Regions from separate parts of the Cetobacterium somerae genome, predicted to be linked through region 2. Evidence: riboswitches for the same ligand, from Rfam matches in the RefSeq annotation. Region 2 holds a riboswitch; the other holds the start of a gene.
What was found. Region 2 has a riboswitch for cobalamin ahead of MKD34_RS13045 (hypothetical protein). Riboswitches for the same ligand answer to the same signal wherever they lie in the genome.
Positions count from the first base shown of each region.

Region 1: it holds a riboswitch for cobalamin, as region 2 does, so the genes downstream of both, MKD34_RS00075 (sirohydrochlorin cobaltochelatase) here and MKD34_RS13045 (hypothetical protein) in region 2, are expected to answer to the same signal.

Region 1 is NZ_CP092519.1:14,558-18,942, forward strand. Features, by position in the region: gene MKD34_RS00065 (cation:dicarboxylate symporter family transporter) at 1-533, shown strand, start outside; gene MKD34_RS00070 (ABC transporter ATP-binding protein) at 569-2,278, opposite strand; cobalamin riboswitch at 2,440-2,616, shown strand; gene MKD34_RS00075 (sirohydrochlorin cobaltochelatase) at 2,742-3,584, shown strand; gene MKD34_RS00080 (ABC transporter substrate-binding protein) at 3,629-4,385, shown strand, end outside.
Region 2 is NZ_CP092521.1:137,766-142,150, forward strand. Features, by position in the region: gene glpQ (glycerophosphodiester phosphodiesterase) at 1-244, shown strand, start outside; gene MKD34_RS13035 (MgtC/SapB family protein) at 265-783, shown strand; gene MKD34_RS13040 (HAD-IIA family hydrolase) at 780-1,556, shown strand; cobalamin riboswitch at 1,620-1,791, shown strand; gene MKD34_RS13045 (hypothetical protein) at 1,886-2,290, shown strand; gene MKD34_RS13050 (sugar O-acetyltransferase) at 2,416-3,036, shown strand; gene MKD34_RS13055 (LacI family DNA-binding transcriptional regulator) at 3,180-4,199, shown strand; gene MKD34_RS13060 (solute:sodium symporter family transporter) at 4,236-4,385, shown strand, end outside.

The DNA.
Region 1 (4,385 bases), on a different replicon from region 2:
ATGTAAAGAAAAGTATCTCTTTAATGATTTTAGCATTTACATCTAGATCAAGTGTTGGATGTTTACCAGTAACAATTTCAACATTAACTAATAAACTAGGTGTTAGCGAATCAACAGCAAGTTTTGTTGCAAGTTTTGGTACAACAGCAGGAATGCAAGGTTGTGCAGGAATATTCCCAGCATTAACAATTGTATTTGTTACAAATATGAGTGGACATCCAATTGATGCAACATTAATAGTAATGTCTATAATTGTTGTGGCAATTAGTTCATTAGGAATTGCAGGAATTCCAGGAACAGCAACAATGGCAGCTTCAGTTGCTTTATCAGGAACTGGATTAGCAGCTATGTTCCCTCTAATTAACCCAATCTTAGCAATCGATCCTATTATCGATATGCCAAGAACAATGTTAAACGTAATTGGATCAGTTACAAATGCATTAATGGTTGATAAGAGTTTAGGAAACTTAAATCATGAAGTTTATCAAAATCCAGAAGCAGGAAATGAAGCAAACTCTTCTGAAATTGAGTAATAATAAAAAAAGCCACCTTGAAGGTGGCTTTTACTTTATCTAATTCCATGATATAACCTATAGAATTTACCTTCTAATTTTAAAAGTTCTTTAAATGAACCAGATTCAACAATATTATCATCTCCTAAGACATAGATTTTATCAAAATCTTCAAGGATACTAAGTCTATGAGTTATTGCAATAACAATTCTATCACTATACTCCTCTTTTATATTTTTTAAAATAGATTTTTCATTGATAATATCTAAGGCATTAGTTGCTTCATCTAAAAGAATCAAATCAGGGTTTTTTAAGAATAATCTAGCCATAGCAATTTTTTGTCTTTGCCCAGAGCTTACATGTACTCCACCTTCACCAATTATAGTATTTTCCTCCTGAGGAAATTTGTCAAAAATTTCATAAACATATGATTTTTCAATTGCAAAGTTTAATTCCTCTTCAGTACAATTTTCTTTTACAAGAGTAATATTATCAATTAAACTTCCATTTATAATATAATCACTTTGGTCTACGATTCCAAGTCGTTCTAAATATGTTTTAAAAGTTATTTTATTTAATGGAATATTATTAATTAAAATCTCTCCATTTGTAGGAAGTAAAGCTCTTTTTAAAAGAGAAGCAGTAGTACTTTTACCAATTCCACTTTCTCCAACTAGAGCTATTTTTTCTCCTTTTTCTATTTTTAAATTAAAATTTTGTAAAATAGATTTCTCATCATAAGAAAAGCCTATATTTTTAAATTCAATTGAAGTGATAGGTTCTGTTAGTGGTATATCTCCATCCATTCTACTGTCAAGATTTATAATTTCAGTAAATCTATTAACTCCGGAGATTCCTTTTTGATAGATATCAACAAGTCCAACCATTCTCATAATTCTAAGTCTAAAACGATCAACTAGAAGTAAAAAAGATAAGATAATTCCCATTGTAACACCATCTTTTATATATAAATAACCTCCAGCAAGAATAATTATAAGTTGAGTTATATTGGAGTAAAAAGTTACTCCTGAAACAATTAAACTTGATGGAATCATATTCTTCTTTTCACTTTCTAAAAGAGTATCATTTTTTTCAAGAAATCTTTTTTGAGCATAATCTTCTAAATAGTTATCTTTTAAAAAAGAGATAGTTCTCAAAATATCATGAAGATTAGCAGATAATAAACCTGAATTTTTTCGAACACTTCTATGACCAGCTTTCATTTTTTTATTTTCCTTATAAACAAATATCAATGTTAGTGGTAAAGGAAATAAAGTAATTAGTGAAAGTTTTAAATCAAAATCTATCATTATAAAGATAGAAGCAATAATAGTTATAACTGAAAATATAAAATCTTCTAATCCTCTATGACAAAGAGTAGAAACACTATCTAAATCATTAATAACTCTAGAAATTAAATCACCACTTTGATTTTTTTTAAAAAACTCACTAGGTTGGTTTAAAAGTTTTTTTAATAGGTCATTTCTCATACTTTGTTTTATTTTACTTCCCATTAATTTTCCATTTGCTTGAGAATTAACAGCAAAAAATAGACGTAAAATATAAAGAATAATTAATACAATTGAAAATTTTAGTAGTAAATCAATATTTTTAGAAGGAAGAGCATCATCTATTAAATTTTTAATTAAAAGTGGTGAGTAAACATCAATAGCAGTCATAGCTAATCTCACACCTAAAAATAGAAGAAGGAGTTTATTTTCCTTTTTTAAATAGTAAATAAGAGTTCCAAAAGATGTTTTTTTCATAAAAATTTCTCCTTAATATACATTTATTTCTAAATTAATAGTAACTTTTTTTATGACTAAAAGTCAATAGTTCTAGATATAAATAATATAAATAATAGATGATAATGTTATAAATTTTAGATAATTTGATTGAAATTTGTACTATAAAGTGTTAATATTAGTTAGATAAAAAATGTAATGGTTCAATTTGATTAAAAGGGAATTGGGTGAAAATCTCAAACGGTCCCGCCACTGTATAGAGGATGAAAACAGTAATACCACTGAGGATATAAACCTTGGGAAGGGCTGTGAGTAGGATGAATCTAAGTCAGGAGACCTGCCATTATTTAGAATTCTGCGAGGACAGAGAAGGTAAAGATTTTTACACTTCTCTTTTAGTATTTTCAAAAGGGAGGTTTTTTTTATTGGTGAGAAATTTTAATTTAAAATAAAAATAAAGAAAAATAATACAGGGAGATTAATGATGAACTTTTACAAAACTATGGAAAAGGGCGCGATTGTAGCAGCACATTTTGGAACGACACATGAAGACACGAGAGAAAAAACAATAGATATAATAAATAAAAAATTAAAAAATGAGTTTGATAAATTAGATTTTTTTCAGGTTTATACATCAAGAATTATAAATAGAATACTTTCAAAAAGAGGTATTGAAAATTTAAATACCACTCAAATTTTAGAAAAACTAGTAGAGCAAGGATATCAACATGTAATTATTCAACCAACATATATAATAAATGGAACTGAAATGGAAGCTTTAAAAAGAGAAGTGGATATGTTTTCTGATAAATTTGAAGATATAAGAGTTGGAACTCCATTATTAACAGAAGTAGATGATTATTTTAAGTTAATTGAAGTAATAGAAAAAGAAGTTGGAGTTTTAAAAGAGGATGAAGGAGTTGTGATGATAGGGCATGGTACAGAGCATCCTGCATTGTCAGCTTATCCAATGTTAGCTTATGTTACAAAAGACTTAGAAAAACCTATATACATTGGAACAGTAGAAGGATATCCAGGGCTAGATAATGTAGTAAGAGAGTTAAAAAGAGATAATAAAAGAAAAGTAACTCTAATGCCACTTATGTTTGTAGCTGGAGACCATGCTAAAAATGATATAGCTGAAGATTGGAAAGAAGCATTAGAAGAGAATGGTTTTGAAGTAGAGGTAAATTTAAAAGGATTAGGTGAAATTGAATCTATTCAGAATATTTTTATAGAAAGAGCTAAAAAACTAGAAAATTCTCAACCAGAGGATATATTAGTGAAAAAAGCTGAGTATGCTAAAGGAAGAAAAGCTTCTCATTAATTGGAAGAGTTTAACTCTTCCGCTTTTTATTAAAAGGAGAAATTATGAAAAAAATATTGTTACTATTTTTACTGATAACTACTTTAAATTTTTCTAAAGAGAATGTAAGAGCAGTTTCAACATCACAGTTTACAACAGAAATGTTATTAGCTATAGGTGCAGAAAATCAAATTTTAGGAACAGCTTATTTAGATGATGAAATACTACCTGAATTGAGAGAAAAGTATAATAAAATACCAGTTTTATCAAAGGGAGCTCCAACTAAAGAGCAATTTTATTCTTTAAATCCTAATTTTCTAACAGGATGGAAATCAATAGCAACACCTAAAAACTTAGGTACAGTAGAAGAACTAAAAGAAAATGGAATAGAAGTAGTTTTTACAAAATCTCAAGATAGCTCTAAAATTGAAGATATATATAGTGATATATTAATGTTTGGAGATATTTTTAATCTAAAAGATAATGCTAAAAATGTTGTAAAAAATATGAAAGAGGATATTAATAAAGTTAAAGAGAAAAATAAAAATAAAAATAATATAAAAGTTTTTGCATATGATAGTCAAGAATCAGCTCCCTTTGTAGTTGGAGGTAATGGAATTGGAAATACTATGATTGAAATAGCAGGTGGAGAAAATATTTTTAAAGATACAAATTTCTCTTTTGGTATTGGAACATGGGAAAAAGTATTAGATGAAAATCCAGAAGCTATTATAGTTATAGACTATGGAAGCGTAAGTTATGAAAATAAAATAAAGTATTTAAAAAACAATTCTCCAATATCTCAGTTAGAGGCTGTAAAAA
Region 2 (4,385 bases):
GTACATGCTAGTAGATGGAGATAATTCTAAAAAAGGAGATATAAAAGTAACTCCATTAGTAGAATATATTGGAAAAAATGGGTTAGAATTACATCCGTATACAATTAGAAAAGATGCTTTACCAAACTATGTAGATAATATAGATGAGATGTTTGAAATCATATTTAACCAAACTAATTCTACAGGGGTATTTACAGATTTTCCAGATTTAGGAGTTCAGTTTATAGCAAATCAAAATAAATAAATATAAAATGAGGGATAATTATGACTGGGATAGGATTGACAGAGATACTATTTAGATTGACAGTTTCTTCAATATTTGGAGGTTGTATAGGATTAGAAAGAGAGTTAAAAAATAAATCAGCAGGGTTTGTAACCTTAATATTGGTATGTTTAGGAGCTACAACAATTGCTCTTTTACAAGAGGAGCTGTTAATAAGGCAAATAAATTTGATATCTTCCCAACCTAACCTCATAGAAAGTTATAAATTAGATATTACAAGACTATCAGCTCAAGTTGTAACTGGAGTAGGATTTATAGGGGGAGGAGCAATAGTTTATTCAAACGATAAGGTTTCAGGAATAACAACAGCAGCTACTTTATGGATAACAGCAGCAATTGGATTGGCAATTGGATATGGATTTGTATTTTTATCTGTAGCAGCTTTTTTAATTGTTGTTATAACTTTAATAGTAATGAAAATACTAGAAAGAAAAGTTATAACCATGGTAAGAAATAAAAAAGCAACTAAAAGTAATTTAACAAAAGAGGAGCAAAAATGAAAGATTATAAAGGATACTTATTTGATATAGATGGAACAATAGTTTTAGGGGATGTTCTAATACCAGGAGCTAAAGAAAAAATTGAGGAATTACGAAAATGTGGAAAGAAAATAGGGTTTTATACGAATAATTCCTCTAAAAATCCAAAGAGCTATATCGAAAAATTTACAAAACTGGGAATAGAAACTGAATTGAAAGAGATAATAACTGCTGGGGGAGTATTAGCAGATTATTTAAAAAATAGTTGTAAAGATAAAAAAATATTTATGGTGGGGACAAAGGATTATAAAAATTATTGTAAAGATTTAGAGATTCAAATACTTGATGAAAATGATGAGTTTGACTTTTCTGAAATTGATATAGTTGTGGTAACACTTGATTCTGAATTAAGCTATAAAAAGTTAGAGATTGCTTGTAAACTTTTACATAGAAATGTAGAGTATTTAGCAGCAAATGAAGACTTAGTTTATCCTGTAGAGGATGGAGTATTTTTACCAGACTGTAGAGCTATCTGTAATATAATTGAGTTATGTACAAAAAAAATTCCTAAATATTTTGGAAAGCCTAAAAAAGCTATGCTTGATTACGCACTAAGAAATTTAAACTTATTAAAAGATGAAGTAGTAATAGTGGGGGATAGACTATATACTGATATCGCTTCGGGGTATATTAATGGCTGTGACACAATATTAGTTTTAACAGGAGAAGCTAAAAGGGATAGTAAAAGTGTTTATAATCCAACTTATATATTAGATAGTGTAGCTGATATATAAGAGTTATTTTTAATTTTAAGAATTGACAAATAATTCAAAATGCGATATACAATTATTATAAAACTAAATAAAAGTTTTTTAGGTGCTTAGGCATAACAAGGAAGTAGGTGTAAATCCTACACAGCCTCCGCTACTGTAATGAGGATGAAACTATATAGCCACTGGAATAAAATCTGGGAAGGATAGGAGTAAAGTGATTCTAAGTCAGGAGACTTACCTAAAAACTACACAAAAATTGTTAGGAGTGGACAAGTGTGTAAAAAAATCTAAAGGATAATATATCCAATAGATTTTTTGTCTTCTTCTCTACGTTCGAGGGAGTGAGAAAGATGAGTAAAGATTTAAAATGGGATTATAATAAGTTTAGGGAATTTGATAAGTTTATACATACTTTTAAAACTTATCAAGATTTGTCAAAATTTTTAGAAAAAAATTTATCAGCTATGAGAGGAAGGCAGGAATTTTTATGCCATATTGTAAAGATGACACCTCAAGAACAGCTATTGTTATTTTATTTAAAAAAGTATAAAGAAATTAAAAATTTAGAAATTTTTTATAAAGAATATATAAAGTTTTGCCAAGAATATTATTCTTCTTTAAGCAAAAATTTATTTGAAGTTGATCCATGGAAAAGGCAAGCTATTTATCATATAAATAGAAAAAATGTATTTTTAGATAGCTTAAAAAAAGTTGAAAATAGTTTGAAAAGTTTTGAAAAAAAATGTTTTAGTTGAAAAAAATACAAAAAGAGAGATTTATCTCTCTTTTTTTTTATAAAATTTTATAGTATAATCCTGATATATAAAATTTTCAAAAAAAATTAAAAAATTTAAATTAAAAAAATGTGGAGGGAATTAAAATGAAATTTGAAGAGATTAAAGTGAGAATGAATACAAAAAAATTATATTTTTGTGATGATGCAAGCTTAGCAAAAGAGCAAATGGAACAGTTAGATAGATTATTTGATTATAATAACACTCGTCCAAGCGAGCAAAATAAAAAGCAAGAGTTACTTAAAAAGATGTTTGGATCAATTGGGGAAAATTGTTATATAGAAACACCTTTTCATGCTAATTGGGGGGGAAAATTTGTTCATTTTGGAAAAAGTGTTTATGCCAATTTCGGTTTAACTTTAGTTGATGATTGTCCTATACATGTGGGAGATAATGTCTTATTTGCTCCAAATGTAACTTTATGCACAGGGACTCATCCTATTCATCCAGATTTAAGAAGACAACAAGCTCAGTATAATCTTCCAATAACTATAGGAAATAACGTTTGGCTTGGAGCAGGAGTAATTGTATTACCTGGAGTTACTATTGGAGATAATTCAGTTATTGGAGCAGGAAGTATTGTAACTAAAGATATTCCTTCAAATGTTGTAGCTGTAGGAAATCCATGTAAAATTTTAAGACCTATTAATAAAAATGATTTTGAATATTATTATAAAGATATGAAAATTGATATAGCTTGTAAATAAAACCTTTTTTTACCTAAGTTAAAAAACTTTTCAAATTATTTCTATAAAAATGTTTTATTTTTATAGAAATAATATATAATACGAACATAATATTTTTTTAATCAAGTTTTGGACAGCTGTCCAATTTTTAAAGGAGAATTTAATTGAAAATAGATAGCATAAAAATTGCTGAAATAGCAGGAGTTTCAAGAAGTACTGTTTCAAGAGTTTTAAACAATCATCCGAATGTAAGTAAAAAAAATAGAGAAAAAATTTTAAAAATAATAGATGAGTATAATTATATTCCAAATCTAAATGCTCAAACATTAGCAGGAAAAAAAAATAAAGTTATTGGGATTTTTATATATGAACCAAATATGATAAATAGAACGACAGCTATGGATACTGCATATTTTATGAATTTTACAGATACAGTTGTTAAAGAGGCGTTCTTAAAAAATCATCAAATTTTGGTTGATTATATTAAGGATTCTAATGATGAAAAAAGAATAGAAACATTTTTTAAAAATGGGAATGTTTGTAGTGGAATATTTATTGGATTTTTAAAAAATAATTTATTTTTAGAAAAAATGATAGAAAGTGAATACAAAGTTGTGGTAGTTGACTATGATACAAAATTAAACCACAAAGCTAAGCAAACACTGTACATGAATACGGATGATTATGGTGGAGCGACCGCAGTTATGGAAAAAATTCTAAATAAAAACAATAATAAAGTTTTATTCTTTTCAGGAGATATGAAAAAACTTTCAGGTTTAGAGAGAGAACGAGCATACGTAGACGCATTAAATAATCGATCTATTACTATAGATAGAAATTTAATATATGAATCTGATTATTCAAAAGAAAAAGCTTACGAAAATATGAAAAAGGTTTTAAAAAATAAAATAGAGTTTGATTCGATTTTTTCAGCTTCGGATAATATGCTTTTTGGGGTTATTAGAGCTTTAAACGAAGAGAAAATAGATTATAAAAAGTTAGAAATTTGGGGTTTTGATAATTTAAAATATACAGTTCCAATGGGACTAAAAACGGTTTCTCCAATGTTAAAAGATACAGCTAAAAAAAGTATAGAGTTTTTAATTTCAGATTCAATAACAAGTACAGTTGAATATACCAAAACAAAATTAGTTGAAAATATGAGTGATTATTTCGAAGATTAAAATTTTTTAAAATAAAGTAAAGGGGAGTGTTGTTTTATGTTAATGTTTTTATCTTTTATTTTTTTTACTGCTTTAGTTGCAGTTATAACTTACTATAAAACTAAAGGAGAAACTCTAGATACTAATGATGGTTATTTTTTAGGAGGAAGAAGTTTAACAGCGGGATTTATAGCAGGATCTTTAATG